One region of the Kitasatospora sp. CMC57 genome, then DNA from elsewhere that is predicted to be linked to it. Evidence: riboswitches for the same ligand, from Rfam matches in the RefSeq annotation. Region 1 holds a riboswitch; the other holds the start of a gene.

Region 1 (11,290 bases):
ACCCGGCCGGCGAGCTGCTAGCCCTGCTCTCCCGGCCCCTGGCCCTCGACCGCGCCTGAACCCGGCCTCACCCGAACGGGCCATCGGCGCCGCCCCGGGCGGGTCAGTCGCCGGTGGCCCGTTCCGTGCCATCCGGCGGCGGGCGCCATCTGAACGGGTGATCCCTGGCATCCGGTTGTGGCGCATGTCACGAAATCGCTGCGCGACGCTCCCGGGATGACGACACTGGGAACCGACGCGGGGGGCGAGCTGTCCTACCCGTCGGAGCGCCGGTTCACACCTGGGCCGGCGCAGGGGACCGGATCGTCGGGGGCGGAGCACCCAGGGGCTGCGCCGGCTCGGTCGGCCGGGTGCAAGCAGCGAAGCGAGGGTACGAAGATGTGCCAGCACCGTCCTGAGTGTCCGTCAGCGGAGTCCACCGATCACGAGGCGGCCGTCACCGTCGCCTGCCACCCCGACCAGGGATGGAGCCTGCTCTGCAACGGCGTCCTGCTCTTCGACGACACCGGCGAGCTGCTGCCCGACGGCCGGGTGATCGGCCCCCGCCGCCCGCTGGCGATCGCCTCCTGACCGAACGCCGGGTGCCCCCGGCGGAGTGACTCCACCGGGGGCACCTGTTCAGCGGCTCAGGAGCCGTACTCGTCCAGCGGCGGGCAGGAGCAGACCAGGTTGCGGTCGCCGTACGCGCCGTCGATCCGGCTCACCGGCGGCCAGTACTTGTCCGCCGGGTTCACGCCGGCCGGGAAGACGGCCTCCTGGCGCGAGTAGCCGTGCGTCCACTCGCCGGCCATCGTGGCGGCGGTGTGCGGGGCGTTGCGCAGCGGGTTGTCGTCCGCCGCCCACTCGCCGCTGCCGACCTTCTCGATCTCCGCGCGGATCTCGATCATGGTGTCGCAGAACCGGTCGATCTCGCCCAGGTCCTCGGACTCGGTCGGCTCGATCATCAGCGTGCCGGCCACCGGGAAGGACATGGTCGGGGCGTGGAAGCCGTAGTCGATCAGACGCTTGGCGATGTCGTCCACGGTCACCCCCGTCTCCTTCGTGAGCGGGCGCAGGTCGATGATGCACTCGTGCGCGACCAGCCCGCCCGGACCGGTGTAGAGCACCGGGAAGTGCGGGGCGAGCCGCTTGGCGATGTAGTTGGCGTTCAGCACCGCGACCTGGGTGGCGCGCTTGAGGCCCTCGCCGCCCATCAGCCTGACGTACGCCCAGGAGATCGGCAGGATGGCCGCCGAGCCCCACGGCGCGGCCGAGATCGGGCCGACGCCGGTGGCCGGGCCCGCCTCGGACTGCAGCGGGTGGTTCGGCAGGTACGGCGCCAGGTGCGAGCGCACCGCGACCGGGCCGACGCCCGGACCGCCGCCGCCGTGCGGGATGCAGAAGGTCTTGTGCAGGTTCAGGTGTGAGACGTCGGCGCCGAACTTGCCCGGCTTGGCCAGGCCGACCAGCGCGTTCAGGTTGGCGCCGTCCACGTACACCTGGCCGCCTGCCTCGTGCACGGCCGCGCAGATGTCGGTGATCTGGGTCTCGAACACGCCGTGGGTGGACGGGTAGGTGACCATCAGCACGGCGAGCTGGTCGCGGTGCTGCTCGATCTTGGCCTGGAGGTCCTCGACGTCCACGTCACCGTCGGTCAGGGTCTTCACCACGACCACCCGCATGCCGGCCATCACGGCGGAGGCCGCGTTGGTGCCGTGCGCGGAGGCCGGGATCAGGCAGACGTCGCGCTGGGTGTCGCCGTTGGCGCGGTGGTACGCGCGGACCGCGAGCAGACCGGCCAGCTCGCCCTGCGAACCGGCGTTCGGCTGGATGGAGACCGCGTCGTAGCCGGTCACCTCGACCAGCTGCTGCTCCAGCTGCCGGATCAGGGTCAGGAAGCCCTCGGCCTGCTCCACCGGGGCGAACGGGTGCAGCTGGCCGAACTCGGGCCAGGTCACCGGCTCCATCTCGGTGGTCGCGTTGAGCTTCATGGTGCAGGAGCCCAGCGGGATCATGCCCCGGTCCAGCGCGTAGTCCCGGTCCGCGAGGCGGCGCAGGTAGCGCAGCATCTGGGTCTCCGAGCGGTGGCTGTGGAAGACCGGGTGGGTCAGGTACTCGTCCTGGCGGAGCAGCGCGGCGGGCAGCGCGGCGGCGGTCTCCACGACCTCGGCGGTGACGCCGAAGGCGGCCCAGACGGCGGCCAGGTGCTCGCGGGTGGTGGTCTCGTCGCAGGAGATCGAGACCAGGTCCTCGCTGACCCGGAAGAGGTTCACGCCGTTGTCGCGGGCAGCGGCGACGACCGCCGCGGCTCGGCCCGGCACCTTGGCGGTGACGGTGTCGAAGAACTCACCGGTGGTCAGCTCGACGCCACCCGCGCGCAGGCCCTCGGCCAGCGCGGCGGCGTAGCGGTGGGTCCGGCGGGCGATGTCGGCCAGGCCGTCCGGGCCGTGGTAGACCGCGTACATCGAGGCCATCACGGCGAGCAGCACCTGGGCGGTGCAGATGTTGGAGGTGGCCTTCTCGCGGCGGATGTGCTGCTCGCGGGTCTGCAGCGCCAGCCGGTAGGCGCGGTTGCCGTCGGCGTCCACCGAGACCCCGACCAGACGGCCGGGCAGGCTGCGCGCGTACGCGGCGCGGACCGCCAGGTAGCCGGCGTGCGGGCCGCCGAAGCCCATCGGGACGCCGAAGCGCTGCGAGGTGCCGCAGGCGATGTCGGCGCCGAGCGAGCCCGGCGACTTGAGCAGGGTGAGCGCCAGCAGGTCGGCGGCGACCGCGACGATCGCGCCCAGGCCGTGCGCCTGCTCGATCACCGGGGCCAGGTCGCGGACCGCGCCGGAGGCACCGGGGTACTGGAGCAGCACGCCGAACACACCGCGCTCGGCGACCTCGGCCGGGATGCCGGCCGACAGGTCGGCGACGACCACCTCGACGCCGGTCGGCTCGGCCCGGGTCTCGATCACCGCGATCGTCTGCGGCAGGGTGTCCGCGTCGACCAGGAAGACCCCGCCCTTGACCTTGCCGACCCGGCGGGCCAGCGCCATCGCCTCGGCGGCGGCGGTGCCCTCGTCGAGCAGCGACGAACCGGAGGTGTCCAGCCCGGTCAGGTCGGCGACCACGGTCTGGAAGTTGATCAGGGCCTCCAGCCGGCCCTGCGAGATCTCCGGCTGGTACGGCGTGTAGGCCGTGTACCAGGCCGGGTTCTCCAGCACGTTGCGCAGGATCACCGGCGGGGTGAAGGTGCCGTAGTAGCCGAGGCCGATCATCGGCTGGAGTACCTGGTTGCGGCCCGCCAGCTCGCGCAGCTCGGCCAGCACCTGCGCCTCGCTGCGGCCGGCCGGGAGGCCGAGCGCGGTCAGGCTCCGGATCGCGTCCGGGACGGCGGCGTCGGACAACTCGTCCAGCGAGCCGTACCCGACCTGCGCCAGCATCTTGTCCTGGGCGGCGGCGTCGGGGCCGATGTGACGGTTCTCGAAGGGGCTTGACTGCTCAAGCTCGGTGAGGGTCGGCTGGGCGTTCATGGGGTCGAGGCCTCCTGGTCACGGACCGGCGGGGGCACGCACGCCGGACGGCAACACCACTGTGGGGCAGCGGAGCCGGGGACGAACGAGCCCGTCAGGCCTCCCCCTCTGTCATCGGTACCTGAGAGCTTCGCACGCACGCGGCGGCCGGAGCCGCCCCGTCGGCTTGCACCGTCGGTGAGGGTGGGGCCCGTCGGCTCCCTCGCCGTCGGTCCTGCCCTGCTTTCCAGAGTGACCTACCCCGCACGGTACGGATGCCTGAGAGATTCCGGGGAGGGTTTGCTCCTTCGGCGTCCCCGTGACACCACGCGAGCGGTGCGGGGACTCTCCCGAGCGGGCTCGGCAGTCGCGGCCCAGGGTACCAGCGGACCGCCGGTTGATCACGGGTGCCCCGGAGGGTACTCGCTGCCCCGGACGGGTGCGTCCGGCTCGCGGGGGTCAACCGGATGGCTTTGGGTGTGAAGTACGGCCGACCAGCTCCTTCGGCCGTCTCCTGACGGTGTGCCAACGGGGCTTTCGTACTTGCTGGAGGACAGCGTGCAGACCGACATCGACCCGCGAGACCTGATCGGCCACAAGGCGGTCGACCGGAACGGCGACAAGATCGGCACGGTCGACGAGGTGTACCTGGACGACGCGACCGGCGAACCGGAGTGGGCCGCCGTCCGGACCGGGATCTTCGGCCGGGACGCCTTCGTCCCGTTGACCACCAGCGAGTTCTCCGGGGAGGAGCTCAGGGTGCCGTACGACAAGTCGCTCATCAAGGACTCCCCCGACTTCGGGGTCGGCCAGCACCTCTCCCCCGCCCAGGAGCTCCAGCTCTACCGGTACTACGGCCTGGACGGGGGCAGCGCCGCTGCCCCGGCCGCGGCAGGCAATGGCTCGGGGCCCGGCAAGGACCTCGACTTCGGCACCCTCAGCAAGGACACCAGCATGAACGCTTCACCCGCCGCTCCGACGGTGGCGGCCGCCCCGATGGCTTTCACCACCGCCGCCGAGGCCCCGGCCGGCCGGCACCAGGCCGAGCCGCCGATGGCCGCGCCGCCCACCACCACCGCCCACGTCCCGACCGTGCCCGGCAACGCACCCGCCGACCCGGTGGAGATCACCTGCCGCGAGGAGCGGCTGGACGTCACCACCGAGTGGCACGTGTTGGGGACGGCGAAGCTCCGCAAGTACGTCACCTCGGAGCCGGTCGAGCGCAAGGTGCCGGTGGTGAAGGAGCGGGTCCGGGTGGAGCGGGTGCCCGTCACCGAGGCGGAGCGGGCAGCGCTCAGCGAGCACGAGATCGCCGAGGCGGTCGAGGAGGTGACGCTCCGGGAGGAACGGCCGGTGGTGCGCAAGTACCTGGCGCCGGTGGAGCGGGTCCGCCTGGTGGTCGAGCGCTTCACCGAGGAGACGGTGATCCGCGAGGAGCTGCGCCGCGAGCAGGTGGAGATCCACGACAGCACCACGGTCCCGGGTCCCGACGCCGCGCCCGCCCCGACGTCCCCGAACGGCGCCCAGCTGCGCCCGGAGCCGCTCCGCCCGGCCTGACGCCGCGCCACTTTGCCAAAGCTTCACCAAGCAATATTTGACAGAGTGAAGTATCTGGCGCCATGGTTACTTCAGTTCATTTACTTTCGTCCACCTGAAGCTCTCCGCACGGGTGGCCCGAACTGGAGGAAAATCCGTGAGGCCGAGCAGCGCGCGCGTGCTCCCCGCCCTGGTGTTGGCGATGCTGGCGTTCAGCGTGGTGCAGACCGCGGTCGTCCCGATCCTGCCTTCCCTGGCCAAGGAACTGGACGTCTCCGGTTCGAACATCACCTGGCTGATGACGGCGAACCTGCTGTCCGCCGCCGTACTGACCCCGCTGCTCGGCCGCTTCGGCGACCTGCGCGGCCGCAAGCCGATGCTGCTGGTCTCGCTCGGCGGCCTGGTCGCCGGATCTGCCCTGGCGGTCGGCACCCACTCGTTCACCTGGCTGGTGGTCGCCCGCGTCCTGCAGGGCGCAGGCGGCGGGGTGCTCCCGCTGGCGATCAGCATCGTCCGGGACGAGCTCCCCAGGGAGAAGGTCACCGGCGGCGTGGCGCTGATCAGCGCCTCGATGGGCGTCGGCAGCGGCCTCGGCCTGGTCGCCACCGGCCTGCTGCTGGAGCACTGGAACTACAAGTCGATCTTCTGGATGGGCCTGGCCTTCGGCCTGCTGGCCGTCGTCCTGGTGATCTTCCGGGTCCCGACCGACCCGGTCACCGACAAGAACGGCGGCGCCGACCCGCTCGGCGCGATCACCCTGGCCGGCTGGCTCTCCGCCCTGCTGGTCGCGGTCAGCCAGGGCAACACCTGGGGCTGGACCTCCAACCGCACCCTTGGCCTGTTCGCCCTCGCCGCGGTGATCGCACTGGTCTGGGGCCTGATCGAGGTCAGGGTCGCCCACCCGCTGGTGGACATGAAGATGATGGCCCGTCCGGCCGTCGCCTTCACCAACCTCTCCGGGATGCTGATCGGCTTCGGCATGTACGGCTCGTTCCTGGTCATCAGCAACTTCGCCCAGACCCCGGAGAAGCTCGCCCACTACGGCTTCACCGCCAGCGTGCTGCACGCCGGCGTGATGCTGCTTCCCTCCGCCGTCGGCTCGATGGTCGCCGCCCCGGTCGGTGCGCTGCTGATCGCCCGCCGCGGGCCCCGCCTGCCGCTGGTCCTCGGCGGCCTGCTCGGCGGTATCGGCCTGATCTACCTGGCGCTCCGCCACGGGGCCGAGGCCGACATCTACCTCTCCTCCGCCGTGTTCGGCCTCGGCGTCGGCCTCGCCTACGCCGCGATGCCCGCGTACATCAACGGCGCCGTCCCGGTCGAGCAGTCCGGCATCGCCAACGGCATGAACGCGGTCCTGCGCACCGTCGGTGGCGCCATCGGCACCGCCGTGATGGGCGCCATCCTCACCGGTGACCTGATCCCGCACCTGCCGGTCGCGCTGCCCACCCTGGCGGCCTACCAGCACGCGTTCTGGGTGGCCGGCACGATGTGCCTGGTCGCCGCCGTGGTGCCGTTCGCGATCCGCAGGATCAAGACCACCCCCGCCCCGGTCGAGGCTGCCGCCTCCGCCCCGGAGCTGGTGAAGACCGACGCCTGACGAGGCGTCCGACCGCGCGCTCAGGGACGGGTCGCGCGGTCGCCGGGCCCACGGCGGTACGTGAGGGCAATCACGACCGCACGGAACGGCCCTGCAACGGGAGCGGCCCCCGACACCACTGGACACGGTGTCGGGGGCCGCTCCCGTCCGTCAGTCCTCCTCGTCCGGGAGCACCATGCCAGGCCGCAGCGGCTGCGGCCTGGACGGCGTCAGCTCCGGGTCGTCCACCGCGAAGGTACGGACCCGGCCGATCTCGCTCTGCGGTGTCTCGAACCGCACCGTGACCCGGCCGACGCCGCTGCCCTGCACCCAGCCGGGGCCGAGCTGAGCGTGCGTCACGTCCTGGCCGGGGCGCCAGTGCCGGATCTCCTCCACCACCGGCTCCGGGTCGGCCCTGGTCTCCTCGCGCCCCTCCTCCAGCGCCGCCCGCTCGGCCCGCTCGGCCTGCTCCGCCTGCGCGAACAGGTCCTCCTGGGTGAAGTCGGCCAGCTGCGACACCCCGACCCCGAGCAGCCGGACGCCACCGGTGATGTCCACCTGCAGCGCCAGCCGCCGAGCCGTCTCGGCGATCACCGTCTCGTCGTCGGTGGGCGCCCGAAGCGTCTCGGAGCGGGTCAGGGTGGAGAAGTCGAAGCGGCGCACCTTGAGCACCACCGTCCGCCCCGAGCGGCCGCTCGCGTGCAGACGGCGGACGCAGCGCACCGCCAGCACGTCGATCTCCTCCAGCACCCGCCCGCGGTCCAGCAGGTCCACCTCGAAGGTGTCCTCGACCGAGACCGACTTCGCGTCCCGGTCCGGCACCACCGGGCGGTCGTCCTCACCGGTCGACATGTGGAACACGCCGAGCCCGTGCGAGCGCCCCAGCAGCTGGACCAGCTCCGCCTCCCCCGCCGCCGTCAGGTCCGCCACCTTCTCCAGGCCGACCCGGCGCAGCGCCTGCTCGGTGGCCGGACCGATGCCGGGCAGCGCCCGGACCGGCATGGTGGCCAGCAGCGCCCGCTCCTGCCCGGCCTCGACCAGCACGAGACCGTCCGGCTTGGCCTGCTCCGAGGCGATCTTCGCCATCAGCTTGGACGTGGCCAGACCGACCGAGGCCGTCAGGCCCGTCCGCTCGGCGATGTCCGCCCGCAGGTCGGCCGCGATCGCCATGATCAGCTCCGGCGCCGCCACCGGTCCGGCCGCCGCCAGCAGCGGACCGTACGGGCCCGCCTCCAGATCGACGAAGGCCTCGTCCACGCTGAGCTGCTCGACCAGCGGGGAGAGCTCCCGGAGCAGGCCCATCACCAACTCGCTGACCTGCCGGTAGGCCTCGAACCTGCCGGTCAGGAAGGCCGCGTTCGGGCAGAGCCGCCGGGCCTGGGCCATCGGCATCGCCGAGTGCACGCCGAACCTCCGCGCCTCGTACGAGGCGGTGGAGACCACGCCCCGGCCGCCGAGACCACCCACGATCACCGGCTTCCCGCGCAGGCTCGGCTTGGCCGCCTGCTCCACCGCCGCGAAGAAGGCGTCCATGTCGAGGTGGAGGATGCTCGGCACTGACCGCACGTCTCGATCATCCCGCAGGGGTACGACAGTTTCCGGGCGATCCGGTCCCGCTGTGTCAGGTGCCGGATCAGCGCGCCGCGTCCGCCAGTGCCCGGCTCAGGCCGTGCTCCTGCTCACCGAGGAACTTCGGGTCCGGCTCGAAGAGCGCGTTCAGCGCCGCCTTGCCCGCCCCGGGGATCTCCCGCAGCCCGCCGTAGTACCAGGTGCGGTCGTTCGGCTCGTCCACCCCGACCGCGTACGAGTCGATGCCCGCCGCCTGACAGAGCGCCAGCGCCCGGCGGACGTGGAAGGTCTGACTGATCAGCACCGCCCGCTCCACGCCGAAGATCCGCTGCGCCCGGGTGCACGAGTCCCACGTGTCGAAGCCGGCGTAGTCCTCGACCACCCGCGTCCCCGGCACACCGTGCTCCACCAGGTAGTCGCGCATCGCGTCGGTCTCGTCGTACTCGGTCCTGCTGTTGTCGCCGGTCACCAGGACGGCCTGGATCCGCCGGTCCTGATAGAGCGTCACGGCCGCGTCCAGCCGGTGGGCCAGGTAGGGCGAGGGCTTGCCGTCGAACAGGCCCGCCCCGAACACCACCGCCACCGGGGCGCTGGGCGCCTGCGCCACCGTGCCGACCCTGTCCCCCGCGCCGAGCCAGAGCCAGGTCATCGGCGCCAGGGCCACCGCGCTCGCCGCCACCACGGCCTGGAACAGCCGCCGCTGCACCGCTCGACGCATCGTCTCTCCCCTTGATCGTTCCTCCGGGGAGAGCGACGCGCGGTCAGCCCGCGCGGTTGCGGCGCTGGGCCAGTTCGTCGGCCGGGTCCTGGCCGACCATGGTCTCGCCGGTGTCGGTGCGCTCGGCGTGCAACCGGCTCAGGGCCGTCTCCAGCTCCCGCCAGACCGCGCCCACCGCGATCCCGAACACGCCCTGACCACCCTTCAGCAGATCGACGACCTGCTGCGGCGTGGTGCACTCGTACACGGTGGCGCCGTCGGACATCAGGGTCAGCCCGGTCAGGTCCTCGGCGTCGGTGCCGCGCAGGTGACTGACCGCGACCCGGATGTTCTGCAGGGACACCCCGGCGTCCAGCAGCCTTCTGACGATCTTGAGCAGCAGGACGTCGCGGAAGCTGTACAGCCGCTGCGAGCTGGCCGGGTAGGCCGTCCGCACGCTCGGCTCCAGCAGGCCCGTCCGGGCCCAGTAGTCCAGCTGGCGGTAGGTGATACCGGCCGCCGCACAGGCCGTCGGGCCCCGGTAGCCGACCAGCGCCGAGGTCGGCTCCAGCCGCTCGATCGCGGGCTGGCCCGCCTGGATCGCGGGGAACCGGCTGACCCTAGGCAGCTCCAGCTCGGCCCCTGCACCCTCGCGGGCCCGCTCCAGCACACTGCGCGCGGAGCGCGGGACGTGCACGGAGCACTGGCCTCCGACGGCTGCTTCGTCGCCCATGCCGCTCATGCCTACCTCCGTCCGCTCGTCCTGATGCCCCGTCGGCCCCCGGAAGGCGTAACCGACCGGAGCCACTCCTGACGGTAAGCAGTCGCCCCGGACCCGTCAACGATCGCCACGCCGGGCTCCGGTGACAATGTCACTCGGCGGAGTGGTTTTTCGTGCCCTTGGTGTGGGTATGCGAACGCCCTTTGGCAAAACCGGATTTGCGGACGGCCGGCGCGGCGGACTACTGCGACCGGGCTACTGCTGACCGCCGAAGTCCTCCGGCGAGATCTGGTCGAGGAACTCGCGGAACTTCTCCACCTCGTCCTCCTGCTCGTCCGGGATCGCGATGCCCGCCTCGGCGAGGACCTCCTCGGCCCCGAAGATCGGCGTACCGGTGCGCAGCGCCAGCGCTATCGCGTCGGACGGCCTGGCACTGACCTCCACGCCGCCGGAGAAGATCAGCTCGGCGTAGAAGACGCCGTCCCTGAGGTCGCTGATCCGGACCTCGGTGAGCTGCTGGCCGAGCGCCTCCAGCACGTCCTTGAACAGGTCGTGGGTCAGCGGCCGCACCGGAGTCATGCCCTGCTGGGCGAAGGCGATCGCCGTCGCCTCACCAGGACCGATCCAGATCGGCAGGTACCGATCGCCTCCTACCTCCCGAAGCAGCACGATCGGCTGATTGGAAGGCATCTCCACCCTGACACCCACGACGTCGAGCTCGTTCACATCGCAACCCTATGACCCCTGCCCCGGATATGAAAGCGCAGCCGGTCAGCGCTACGTCCGCGAACGCAGCCCCGCCTGCACCATGGCCGCGTGCAGCCGGACCGAGAGGGTGGCCAGCTCCCGCGCGGTTGCCTCGGCGTGGGCCCGGGTCTGGGGGTTGCGGTGGCGCCGGAGCGGGGCCACCACCTGGTCGATCAGGGCCACTTCACGCTCGGCCCCGGCCTTCACCGCCCGCAGGTGCCGCGGCTCCAGACCGAACCGGCCCAGCTCCGCCACCAGCCGGGCCACCTGGAGCGCCTCGCCGTCGTACCCGCCGTCGGGACCGGCCGAGATCAGCCCGTACGACTCCCACTCGACCAGCTCGGCCTCGCCGGCCTCGGCGGCCGCCAGCAGCTCGGATCGGCCCAGCCGCACCCCGCCGCCCGGGGCCACCAACTCGCGGTCCGCCTCCTCCAGCGGCCCAGGCCGGTTGTCGGGCGCGGGCAGCGCCGGGGGCGCCTCGCCGCGCTCGATCGCGTCCAGGTGCTCGCGGATCACCCGCAGTGGCAAGTAGTGGTCCCGCTGCATCCGCAGCACGTACGCCAGCCGGTCCAGGTCCGCGGAGCTGAACTTGCGGTAGCCCGAGGGCGTCCGCTGCGGCTCCACCAGGCCCTCCGCCTCCAGGAAGCGGATCTTCGAGATGGTGACCTCGGGGAAGTCGTCCCGGAGGAACGTCAGCACCGCACCGATGCTGAGCAGTTCGTCACCGCGCCGCCGCACCTCGCCCGCCCGGCGCGAGCCGGGGAGGGGCGAGAGCTCGACGGTGCTGGGGGTGTGCGCGGTCACTCGGGCTCCTGCCGACGTTGGGTTCAGTACCCCCGCTGGTGACTGGCGAAGAAGACCAGCCGGTACTTGCCGATCTGCACCTCGTCGCCGTTGTTGAGCTGCACCTCGTCGATCCGCTCGCGGTTGACGTAGGTGCCGTTCAGGCTGCCCACGTCGGCCACCGT
Region 2 (11,290 bases), 3.6 Mb from region 1:
GCTCGAACTCCGCGAACTCCACCATGTGCTGCCCCTCGTCGACCGTCTCCGGTCGTGCCACGGCCCAGTCTGGCAGACCACCAACCGCCAGGGGCCCGGGGAGCCGGGACGCCGACCTCGGAAGGTCGGCGTCCCGGCTCCCCGGGCCCCTGCGGGTGCACCGGGTGCCTAGGCGGCGTTCTCCGGGAAGTGGCACGCCACCTGGTGCCCCGTCTTGGCGACCGCGAGCGGCGGCTCCTGGGTGGCGCAGACGTCCTGGGCCTTCCAGCAGCGGGTCCGGAACCGGCAGCCGCTGGGCGGGTTGATCGGGGACGGCACGTCGCCGGTGAGCAGGATCCGCTCGCGCTGCTCCTTGCGCCGGGTGTCCGGCGTCGGCACGGCCGACATCAGCGCGTTGGTGTACGGGTGCATCGGCGCCGCGTACAGCGAGTCCCGGTCGGCGATCTCGACCACCTTGCCGAGGTACATCACCGCGACCCGGTCGGAGACGTGCCGGACCACCGAGAGGTCGTGCGCGATGATCAGGTAGGTCAGGCCGAGCTCGTTCTGCAGGTCGTCGAGCAGGTTCACGACCTGGGCCTGGATCGACACGTCGAGCGCGGAGACCGGCTCGTCGGCGACGATCATCTTGGGCTTGAGGGCGAGCGCCCGGGCGATCCCGATCCGCTGCCGCTGCCCGCCGGAGAACTCGTGCGGGTAGCGGTTGTAGTGCTCGGGGCTGAGCCCGCAGAGCTCCAGCAGGTCCTGCACGGCGCGCTTGACGCCGTGCTCGGTGGCGACCTTCTGCAGCTTGAACGGTGCACCGACGATGGTGCCGACGGTCTGCCGGGGGTTCAGCGAGGAGTACGGGTCCTGGAAGATCATCTGGATGTCCCGGCGGAGCGGCCGCATCGCCGCGACGCCGAGGTGGGTGATGTCCTTGCCCTCGAACTCGATCTTCCCGGCGGTGGGCTCGTCCAGCCGGGTCACCAGCCGGCCCATCGTCGACTTGCCGCAGCCGGACTCGCCCACCACGCCGAGGGTCTCGCCCGCCCGAACCTCGAAGTCGATCCCGTCCACCGCCCGGACCGCGCCGGTCCGACGGCCGAACAGTCCCTTGGTGATCGGGAAGTGCCGGGTCAGCCCGGAGACCCGGAGCAGCGGTTCACGGTCGGAGGCCGAGGAGGGCGCTGGAATCGTCGCCGTCTGACTGTCCGTCATGGGGTCTTCTCCTGAGGGGTGGTACGTGCTCACAGCCGGGGCGCGATCTCTTCGGTGAAGATCCGGTGCCGCTCGGCGATCGGCAGGTGGCAGGCGGCGTGGTGCCCGGGCGCGGCCTCGGCCAGGGCGGGGACGTCCGTGTCGGACCGGCCGTTGGTGAGCGAGGCGTACGGGCAGCGCGGATGGAAGGCGCAGCCGGACGGCACGTTGATCAGGCTGGGCGGCGTGCCCTTGACCGGGACCAGGCGCTCCTGGAGCGGCCGGTCCAGTCGCGGCATCGAGCCCAGCAGACCCCAGGTGTAGGGGTGTTCGGGAGACTCGAAGAGGCCGGCCGCCGGGCCGCGCTCGATGCACTTGCCGCCGTACATCACCAGGATGTCGTCGGCCAGCTCGGCCACCACACCCAGGTCGTGGGTGATGATGATGACCGCGGAGCCGAACTCCTTCTGCAGGTCCCGGATCAGGTCCAGGATCTGCGCCTGGACGGTGACGTCCAGCGCGGTGGTGGGCTCGTCGGCGATCAGCAGCGAGGGGTCGTTGACCAGTGCCATCGCGATCATCGCGCGCTGCCGCATACCGCCGGAGAACTCGTGCGGGTAGGAGTCCACCCGCTTGTCGGGCTGCGGGATGCCGACCCGGTCGAGCATCTCGATCGCCCGGGTGCGGGCCTGCTTCTTCGAGGTGCCGGGGTGGTGGGCCCGGTAGCCCTCGACGATCTGGGCGCCGACCGAGTAGTACGGGTGCATCGCGGTCAGCGGGTCCTGGAAGATCATCGCCATCTTCTGGCCCCGCAGCTGCCGCACCCGGTCGGGGTCGGCGTTGACCAGCTCCTCACCGTCCAGCCAGACCTCACCGCTGATCCGGGGTGCTCCGCGCTTGGTGCCGGTGCGGTGCAGACCCATGATCGAGAGCGAGGTGACGGACTTCCCGGAGCCGGACTCGCCGACGATGCCGAGCGTCTTCCCCTTCTCCAGGGTGAAGTTGAGGCCGTCGACGGACTTGACCAGACCGTCGTCGGTGGGGAAGTGCACCCGCAGGTCGCGCACGGTGAGGAAGCCCGCCGGGGCTCCTGCGCGCTGCTCGGGCACGAAGGTGTTCTTGCTCATGTCAGCCTCACCCGGGGGTCGACCACGGCGTACATCACGTCAACCAGGAGGTTCGCCAGGATGATGAAGAAGCCGGCGAAGAGCGTCACGCCCATGATCACCGGAAGGTCACTGGAGGCGATCGAGGCGACCGCCTCGCGGCCGAGACCCTGGAGGTTGAAGGTGGACTCGGTAAGCACCGCACCACCGATCAGACCGCCGAGGTCCATCCCGAACACCGTGAGGATCGGGGTCAGCGTGGAGCGCATGGCGTGCTTGCCGATCACCGTCCGCTCGCTCAGGCCCTTGGCCCTCGCGGTCCTGATGTAGTCCTCGCCGAGCACGTCCAGCAGCGTGGCCCGGGTGAGCCGGGCGTACGTCGCGGCGTACAGGAAGGCGAGGGTGATCCAGGGCAGCAGCAGGTTCTGGAACCAGGCGACCGGGTCGGTGCCCAGCTCGACGTAGTCGTGCGGGAACCAGCCGAGCTGGTAGACGAAGATCGCGCTGGCCAGCATGCCGGTGAAGTAGATCGGCAGCGAGACCCCGGCCAGGGCGGTGATCATCGTGACGCGGTCCAGCAGGGTACGGCGCTTGAGCGCCGAGACCACACCGGTCGCGGTACCGAAGACCAGCCAGATCACGGACGCACCCGCGGCGAGCGAGGCGGTGACCCCGAGCCGGTCCAGGAGCAGCGGCCAGACCGCCCGCTCGGTCTTGAACGAGTACCCGAAGCAGGGTGCGTTGCAGTGCGTGATGTCGACGCCGGTGCTGTAGTCGCGCCCGACGAACAGACCCTTCAGGAACAGGTAGAACTGCTCGATGATCGGCTTGTCGAGGCCCATCTTGTGCCGGACGCCCTCGACCGCGACCTTGTCGGCGATCTTGCCGACGTAGTAGAGCGCCGGGTCGGTACCGGTGAGCTTCGGCACCATGAAGAAGATGCCGAAGGTGACCGCAGCGACCACCAGCAGCATGGCGACGACGTTGACGAGCCGTCGGATGAAATACACGAGCATTGCGGTCGACCCCGCCGGGCGCCGGCCGGAACCCCTGTAGGAGTTCCGGCCGGCCCCGGCGGAGCCTTCACCTGCCCTTCGGACTAGCTGTGCGAACTACGGAAGCGGGAACAGGTCTGGGTCACTTGCCGTCGGAGACACCCAGGGCCTGGAAGTCCACCTCGCCGAAGGCGTCGTTGACGAACACGTTGGTCAGGCGCGGGTTGCGGTAGTTCAGCGCCTTGTCGGCGACGACCGGCAGCCAGACCGCGTCGTCCACGACCTTGTGGTTGATCTTCTTGTAGAACTCGGCCGCCTTCGCCGGGTCCTTCTCCGCCGCGGCCGAGTCGAACCAGCCGTTGACCTCGGGGTCGTTGGTCTCGGGGTAGTTGCTGTTACCGGTCTTGGTGATGAAGCGGCCGTCCATGAGCGGCTGCATGTAGCCGGCGCCGTTCGGGTAGTCCGCGCCCCAGCCGGCCACGATCAGGCCGTAGCCCTTGGTGTGGACGGTGTCGGGCGAACCGGCGACCGAGGCCAGCAGCTTGCCGTCGTACTGGTCGACGTTCACCGTGACGTTGATGGCCTTCAGGGCGGTCTGCAGCGCGACGGCCGTGTTGACCTCCTTGGCCTTGTTGCCACGGACGGCGATGGTGGTGGTGAAGCCCTCCGGCTTGCCGCACTCCTTGAGCTCGGCCTTGGCCTTCTCCAGGTCCGGCTTGCCCTTGGTCAGGCCGTACGGGTCGTAGTCGTCCGAGCCGAGGATGTTCGGGGGCAGCATCGAGCCGAACAGCGAACCGGCCGAGGAGCCGCCACGGGCGGTCTGCAGCGCGGTGGTGTCGGCCGCGTACATCACGGCCTTGCGGCAGTGGATGTTGTCGAACGGCGCGACCTTCGGGACCAGCGAGATGAAGCGGATGAAGCCGTTGTACGGGTTGTCCGTGTTGGCCTTCAGCGCCGGGTCGGTGAGGACCTTGGCCTGGGCGGCCTGCGAGAGACCGGTCTGCGCCCAGTCGAGGTCCGCGGTGCCGTCCAGCTGGCGGGCGTCCATGTCGTCGGCGTTGGTGGTGATCGTCAGCTTGACGACGTCCGGCAGCGCCTTGCGGAACGAGTCGGTGGCCGGGTCCCAGTTCTCGTTGCGGACCAGCTCGTAGCCCTTGCCCGGCTCGGCCGACTTGAACTTGTACGGGCCCGAGGAGACCGGCTTGTCACCGTACTTGGCGCCGGTGTCCAGCTTCTGCGGCACGGGCGAGGCGGAGCCCATCGCCAGCAGGTACGGGAAGGACGAGTCCGCCGCGGCCAGGTGGAAGATGATCGTGTTGTCGTCCGGGGTCTCGACCGTCTTCAGACCCAGCTTGTTCGGGTCCGTGTCGGTGTAGGGGCCCTTGTAGTCCTGGCCCTGGTCGAGCGAGTTGATCAGGTAGGTCGGACCACCGGCGACGACGTCCTGCGCGAAGATGCGCTCGATGCCGTACTTGATGTCCTTGGTGGTGATCGGCGAGCCGTCCTCGAACTTCAGGCCGCTCTTCAGCTTGAAGGTGTAGGTCTTGCCGTCGGCGGCGATCTCCGGCTGCGCGGCGGCGAGGTCCGGAACGAGCTTCAGGCCCTCCTTGCCCGGCTTGCCGTCGAAGGCCAGCAGCGTACGGGCGTAGAAGCGCTCGTAGTTCCACACCGAGGCGTAGTACGCGCGACCCGGGTCCAGCGAGTCGACGTCCGTGCTGGACCACAGGTTGAGCGTGCCGCCCTTCTTGTCGGAGGGGTTGAGCACCTTGTCGACGGCGGCGTTGAAGCCACCCTTCGAGGCGGACTTGCTGGCGCCGTCGCCGGCGCCGCCGCCCTTCGAGCCGCCGCAGGCGGACACGGTGAGGGCCAGCGTGGCCACCAGGGCGGCGGCGGCGAGCGTCCTGTTACGCGTCATGGGTACGGATCCTCCTGATGATGTGCGGGCCTGAGCGGTCCGCCGGGGGGCTGTGGTCCCCCAAGTGGGTGGGCCGCGTGATGGACCGGCCGTCGATGGGGGTCGGACGGCCTTGCGGGGTGGGGCGGTTGGTGCTCGCCTGGGGGCTCAGTTGCCCTTGGGGTCGAGCGCGTCACGCAGGCCGTCGCCGAACAGGTTGAAGGCGAGGACGGTGACGAAGATGGCCAGACCGGGGATCACCATGTAGGTCGGGTCGACCTGGTAGATCTTGGTGGCCTCGGAGAGCATCTGGCCCCAGGAAGGGGTCGGCGGCTTGACGCCCGCGCCCAGGAAGCTCAGGGCGGCCTCGCTGAGGATGTTGGTGGGGATGATCAGGGTCGCGTAGACCAGGATCGGGGCCACCAGGTTGGGGAGCAGCTCGCGGAGCAGGATGTGCACCCGGCCCGCGCCCAGGCTGCGGGCCGCGTCGACGAACTCCCGTTCGCGCAGCGACAGCGCCTGTCCTCTGACGATGCGTCCGATGTAGGGCCAGCCGAAGAAGCCGATCACCAGCACCAGGATCGCCATCCGGACCCCGCTGCCTTCGAGGCCGAGCAGGGAGTTGGGCATCACCGAGACCAGTGCGATGCTGAACAGCAGCTGCGGGAAGGCGAGCAGGACGTCCATCACCCGGCTGATCGCGGAGTCGATCCAGCCGCCGAAGTACCCGGCCGTGACACCCATCAGCACGCCGATGACCACCGACACGGCGGCCGCGAGCAGGGCCACCGTCAGCGAGATGCGGGCACCGTAGACGATCCGGCTGAACACGTCGCGACCGAAGGTCGGGTCCACGCCGAACAGGTAGTCCGCACTCATCCCGCCGAACGCGCCCTTGGGCAGCCCCAGGTCGGGGTTGATCTGGTCCGGGTGCGGCTCGTCGACCGGGTGACCCAGGAGCGCGGTGAGCACCGGCGCGAAGACCGCGGCCAGGACCAGCAGCAGCACCACGATGCCACCCGTGAGCGCGACCTTGTCGCGCTTGAGCCGGTCCCAGGCGATCCGGCCCGGCGAGCGGCCCTCGATCTTCTTGGCCGGCACGGCGGTCGGCGGCGGAGCGTCGATCGTGCTCTCAGTGGAAGTGCTCATGTCTCAGTTCGTTCCCCTCGCCGACGGTGGCCGGCCCACGGTCCGGACACGCACGGACGTCGGGCCCGGTGGGGCCCGGGTCCGAGAAGGTCCGGTGTCGCGTACTGGTGCGGAGGTGGTGCTGGTGCGTCGGTGCGGTGCTGCCCGGCCGCTGTTACGGCGGTGTACGAAGGATGCTGAAAAGCAAGGTGGTTGCAGGACCGGGTCGGCCAAACCCATGAACCGCGTTGGGCAGACTCTCTGGCATTCGGGTCGCGATACGCCAGACCTGACAACCGAAGGATGCCCAACTGTGATCTGTCCGCATGCAGTTGTGATCTTGGCGAATAACGCTCTTCACACAGCTGTTACATGCCTGTCAAGATGGGTGCGGATGAACGACCTGGACGTACCCCAACCACCCCGTCGGACCAGGGGGTTCACTGCCAGGGCTGATGCGGCCAGTACCCCTGCGCCGGGTAGGGACGGGCCTCCCGGTCGAAGAACGGGCGGGCGCAGGCGCGCATCCACATCGCCACCGGGTCCCACTCGTCGGCCAGCACCACGGTGGAGACCGGCAGGCCGGCCGGGATCTGCGGCAACGCCCGCTGCACCAGCGCCCTGGCCGCCTCGACGGCGGGCGGCGAGGTGTCGTAGAGATCGAGACCGATCGCCAGGTACGGCTCACCGAGGGCCGGCCGCACCCAGGCCTGCCGGAGCGCCCTGACCGGGCGGACCTCGGCCGCCTCGCGCTGCAACTGGGCGTAGAACTGCGGTGCCTGGACCACCGGCTCGGTCAGCTGGAGCGGCCCGGCGGGCAGTCGGTCGAGACCGGCGGCGACCCGCCGCAGATCGGCCCACGGCACCCCGACCCCGCCGCCGGGCACGTGCGGGTTCAGCCACAGGCCCCAGCGGGTGCGGTACAGCGCGTTGGCGATCTCCGGCCCCGGGATCACCTCGTGACTGCGGGCCCAGCCGCTCGCGGCCAGCTGCTCGGGCGAGGTGACGGCGGGCGCGTAGCCGTGGCCGCCGATCTCCATGTTCCCGTACTGGGCGTCAGGGCTGCCCGGGGTGCCGTGCCACAGCAGCATCCAGACCCGGCCCTCGGCCAGCGCGTACAGCAGGCGCTCGTAGGCGTCGAAACGGTCGGGCGCGACCTCGCCGAGGGCGCGCTCGATCGCGCCGTCTGCCGTCGCTCCCGCGCTCATGCCTCGCTCCGCCCGTCTCCGCCCGTCCCGCCCGTCCGGCCCTGGGCTCCGAGCGAAGCCTATTGGGCCGTCCCGACAGCCGTCATACCGCCGCCCCGTACCGGTGGGTCACCCGTCGGCTCAGCCCGCGACCGTGCCGGACCTGACGTAGAAGGGACGTACCCGGGTGAGCATCCAGTCCACCACCGGATCGGCCACCAGATCCAGCAGCACCAGGTGGACGCCCCACGGCGGCGGGGTGGTTCCGAGCGCCCGCCCGAGCGCCTCGTTGACCTGGCCGGGATCGGCCGGCCAGCCGGCGTCCAGCTGCACCCCGATGAACAGCACGGGCGTGTCCCGCTCCACCCCGGCCAGCGCCCGACGAGCCGTCAGGACACCTGGCAGTTCGGCGAGTTCGGTGATCGCGGCCCCCAGGAAGGCGTACGGCTCCTCGGCCGGCTCCGGCTCCCGCAGCGCCACCCTGGCACCGTCCGGCTGCTGCTCCCAGCGCTCGCCCTGCGGCCCCCGGCGCAGCTCGCCGACCCCCTCCGGCGGCACCGGGATGCCCACCGGCGCCTCCGGGTTGACCGCGATGCCGACCCCGAGCGGCAGCCCCCGGGCGAACTCCCAGGCCGGGGCGATCGCGAAGGCGAGGCCCGGCGCGTGCTGCAGGAAGGTCTCCTGCGAGGAGAAGACCGGGACGTACGGCGAGCCCGCCAGTTCGATCGTGGGCAGGTCGAGACCGCTGCCCTGCGGGTCCGCCCCGGCCGGCAGCGGGATCCAGATCCGACTGCGCGCCAGCACCTCGATCACCCGGGGCGTCGCGCCCGGATCGCCGAGCGCGGCGGTCAGCACCTGCTCCAGCTCGTTGACCGGCCAGCTGCCACCGGGCGGCGCGCTGCCCGGCTCGGCCCATGCCTGCGCCCCTGTGTCGCCCGCCGGGTAACCCATCGCCCTCTGGTACCGCCCCTCTAGGTCTGTGCTGCGACGAGCGTAGCGGTCGGCCCCCTCTCCCACGGGGGTTGCGACTCGTGCCATGATGACCCCGCCCACAACTTCACACTGGCCGCTCGAACCCGCGCGGGAGAGTCCGGACTGCCCTCGTGGCACAGGCCGGCGCCGAAGGAGCAAGTCCTCCCCGGAATCTCTCAGGCACCCCTACCGCCCGGGCGAGGCAGATCTGGAAAGTGGACACGGCCGCGCCGTGCGCCCACCCACGGTGCAAGCCGCCATCCTTGGATGTGCGGTGAAGCTCTCAGGTTGTGACGACAGACGGGGAGACTCCACCCCCGCATGCCCGTTTGCTGCCAAGGAGTCCAGTCACCATGTCCCCTCGCCTCACCGCGCTCGACGCCCTGCACCGCTCGCTCGGCGCGACCATGACCGACTTCGCCGGCTGGGACATGCCGCTCCGCTACGGCAGCGAGCGCGAGGAGCACCTCGCGGTCCGTACGAAGGCCGGCCTCTTCGACCTCTCGCACATGGGCGAGATCACCGTGACGGGCCCCCAGGCCGGTGAGCTGCTGGACCACGCACTGGTCGGCTTCATCTCCGCGCTCGGCGTGCTGCGCGCCCGGTACACCATGATCTGCCGCGAGGACGGCGGCATCCTGGACGACCTGATCGTCTACCGCACCGGCGAGACCGAGTACATGGTGGTCGCCAACGCCTCGAACGCCCAGGTGGTGCTGGACGCGCTGACCGAGCGCGCGGCCGGCTTCGACGCCGTGGTCCGCGACGACCGGGACGCCTACGCGCTGATCGCGGTCCAGGGCCCGGAGGCCAACGGCATCCTCGCCTCGGTCACCGACGCCGACCTGCCCGGCCTCAAGTACTACGCGCTGCTCCCCGCCACCGTCGCGGACCGCGAGGTCTGGCTGGCCCGCACCGGCTACACCGGCGAGGACGGCTTCGAGGTCTTCTGCGCCCCGGCCGACGCCGAGCACCTGTGGAACGCGCTCACCGAGGCCGGCGCCCCCGTCGGCCTGATCCCCTGTGGCCTCTCCTGCCGCGACACCCTTCGCCTGGAGGCCGGCATGCCGCTGTACGGGCACGAGCTCTCCACCGACCTGACCCCGTTCGACGCCGGGCTCGGCCGGGTGGTGCGCTTCGACAAGGAGGGCGACTTCGTCGGCCGCAAGGCCCTGGAGGCCGCCGCCGCACAGGCCGAGACCAACCCCCCGCGCAAGCTGGTCGGCCTGGTCTCGGAGGGCAAGCGCGTCCCGCGCGCCGAGTACGACGTCGTCAGCCCGGACGGCACCCCGATCGGGCGGATCACCTCGGGTGCCCCGTCCCCCACCCTGGGCAAGCCGATCGCCATCGCGTACGTGGACGCGGCGCACGCCGCCCCCGGCACCGAGGTGGCGGTCGACGTGCGCGGCAGGCACGAGCCGGTCGAGGTCGTCGCGCTGCCGTTCTACAAGCGCGCCCGCTGACACCCTTTCAGTTCCGGAACCCCGGTCCGCTCAGCGGACGGCTTCGCCCTACCCTCTTGCGATCCTGGAGAATGACACCATGAGCAACCCCACGCACCTGCAGTACACCGAGGAGCACGAGTGGCTGACCGAGGCCGAGGACGGTGTCTCGACGGTCGGCATCACCAAGCACGCCGCCGACGCCCTCGGTGACATCGTGTACGTCCAGCTCCCGGAGGTCGGTGACACCGTCACCGCTGGTGAGACCTGTGGCGAGCTCGAGTCCACCAAGTCGGTCAGCGACCTGTACTCCCCCGCCACCGGCGAGGTCGTCGAGATCAACCAGGCCGTCATCGACGACCCGGCCTCGGTCAACAGCGACCCGTTCGGCGACGCCTGGCTCTACAAGGTCCGCGTCGAGGCGACCGACAAGCTGCTGTCGGCCGCCGAGTACGACGCCTTCATCAAGGCCTGACCACCGGTTGACGGGGGGCCGGCCGCAGCGCGGCGGCCGGCTCCCTCCCCTGGTCCACTGCCCGCACCGCCCCACGGGAAGACCCTGACATGACGGTTCTCAATCAGTCCCTGCACGCGCTCGACCCCGAGATCGCCGCCGCGGTCGACGCCGAGCTGCACCGCCAGCAGACCACCCTCGAGATGATCGCCTCCGAGAACTTCGCGCCCGTCGCGGTGATGGAGGCGCAGGGATCGGTCCTCACCAACAAGTACGCCGAGGGCTACCCCGGCAGGCGCTACTACGGCGGCTGCGAGCACGTCGACGTGGCCGAGCAGATCGCCATCGACCGGGTCAAGGAGCTGTTCGGGGCAGAGTACGCCAACGTCCAGCCGCACTCCGGCGCCTCCGCCAACCAGGCCGCCCTGTTCGCGATCGCCCAGCCCGGTGACACCATCCTTGGCCTGGACCTCGCGCACGGCGGCCACCTGACCCACGGTATGCGCCTCAACTTCTCCGGCAAGCAGTTCAACGTGGTCGCGTACCACGTCGACTCGGCCGGCCTGGTCGACATGGCCGAGGTCGAGCGCCTCGCCAAGGAGCACCGCCCCAAGGTGATCATCGCGGGCTGGTCCGCCTACCCCCGCCAGCTGGACTTCGCCGAGTTCCGCCGGATCGCCGACGAGGTCGAGGCCTACCTGTGGGTCGACATGGCCCACTTCGCGGGCCTGGTCGCGGCGGGCCTGCACCCGAACCCGGTCGAGTACGCGGACGTGGTCACCTCGACCACGCACAAGACGCTCGGCGGCCCCCGCGGCGGCATCATCCTGGCCAAGCAGGACTTCGCCAAGAAGCTGAACTCCTCGGTCTTCCCCGGCTTCCAGGGCGGCCCGCTGGAGCACGTGATCGCGGCCAAGGCCGTCTCCTTCAAGG

Evidence for each region. A riboswitch is a leader RNA that binds a small molecule or an ion and turns the genes downstream of it on or off. The one in region 1 is predicted to bind glycine.
Region 2: it holds a riboswitch for glycine, as region 1 does, so the genes downstream of both, gcvT (glycine cleavage system aminomethyltransferase GcvT) here and gcvP (aminomethyl-transferring glycine dehydrogenase) in region 1, are expected to answer to the same signal.

Annotation. Positions count from the first base shown of each region.
Region 1 covers NZ_AP035881.2:6,213,273-6,224,562, reverse strand. The annotation lists gene ACKUU6_RS27955 (hypothetical protein) at 1-59, shown strand, start outside; gene ACKUU6_RS27950 (DUF5999 family protein) at 379-570, shown strand; gene gcvP (aminomethyl-transferring glycine dehydrogenase) at 627-3,497, opposite strand; glycine riboswitch at 3,734-3,839, opposite strand; gene ACKUU6_RS27940 (DUF2382 domain-containing protein) at 4,035-5,033, shown strand; gene ACKUU6_RS27935 (MFS transporter) at 5,170-6,609, shown strand; gene ACKUU6_RS27930 (DNA polymerase IV) at 6,760-8,154, opposite strand; gene ACKUU6_RS27925 (SanA/YdcF family protein) at 8,222-8,875, opposite strand; gene ACKUU6_RS27920 (MerR family transcriptional regulator) at 8,919-9,596, opposite strand; gene ACKUU6_RS27915 (bifunctional nuclease family protein) at 9,831-10,301, opposite strand; gene ACKUU6_RS27910 (MerR family transcriptional regulator) at 10,353-11,060, opposite strand; gene ACKUU6_RS27905 (FHA domain-containing protein) at 11,150-11,290, opposite strand, start outside.
Region 2 covers NZ_AP035881.2:2,623,596-2,634,885, forward strand. The annotation lists gene ACKUU6_RS11540 (class I SAM-dependent methyltransferase) at 1-61, opposite strand, end outside; gene ACKUU6_RS11545 (ABC transporter ATP-binding protein) at 169-1,200, opposite strand; gene ACKUU6_RS11550 (ABC transporter ATP-binding protein) at 1,230-2,306, opposite strand; gene ACKUU6_RS11555 (ABC transporter permease) at 2,303-3,301, opposite strand; gene ACKUU6_RS11560 (ABC transporter substrate-binding protein) at 3,423-5,195, opposite strand; gene ACKUU6_RS11565 (ABC transporter permease) at 5,343-6,323, opposite strand; gene ACKUU6_RS11570 (enhanced serine sensitivity protein SseB C-terminal domain-containing protein) at 6,743-7,510, opposite strand; gene ACKUU6_RS11575 (enhanced serine sensitivity protein SseB) at 7,631-8,440, opposite strand; glycine riboswitch at 8,561-8,663, shown strand; gene gcvT (glycine cleavage system aminomethyltransferase GcvT) at 8,815-9,924, shown strand; gene gcvH (glycine cleavage system protein GcvH) at 10,004-10,378, shown strand; gene glyA (serine hydroxymethyltransferase) at 10,468-11,290, shown strand, end outside.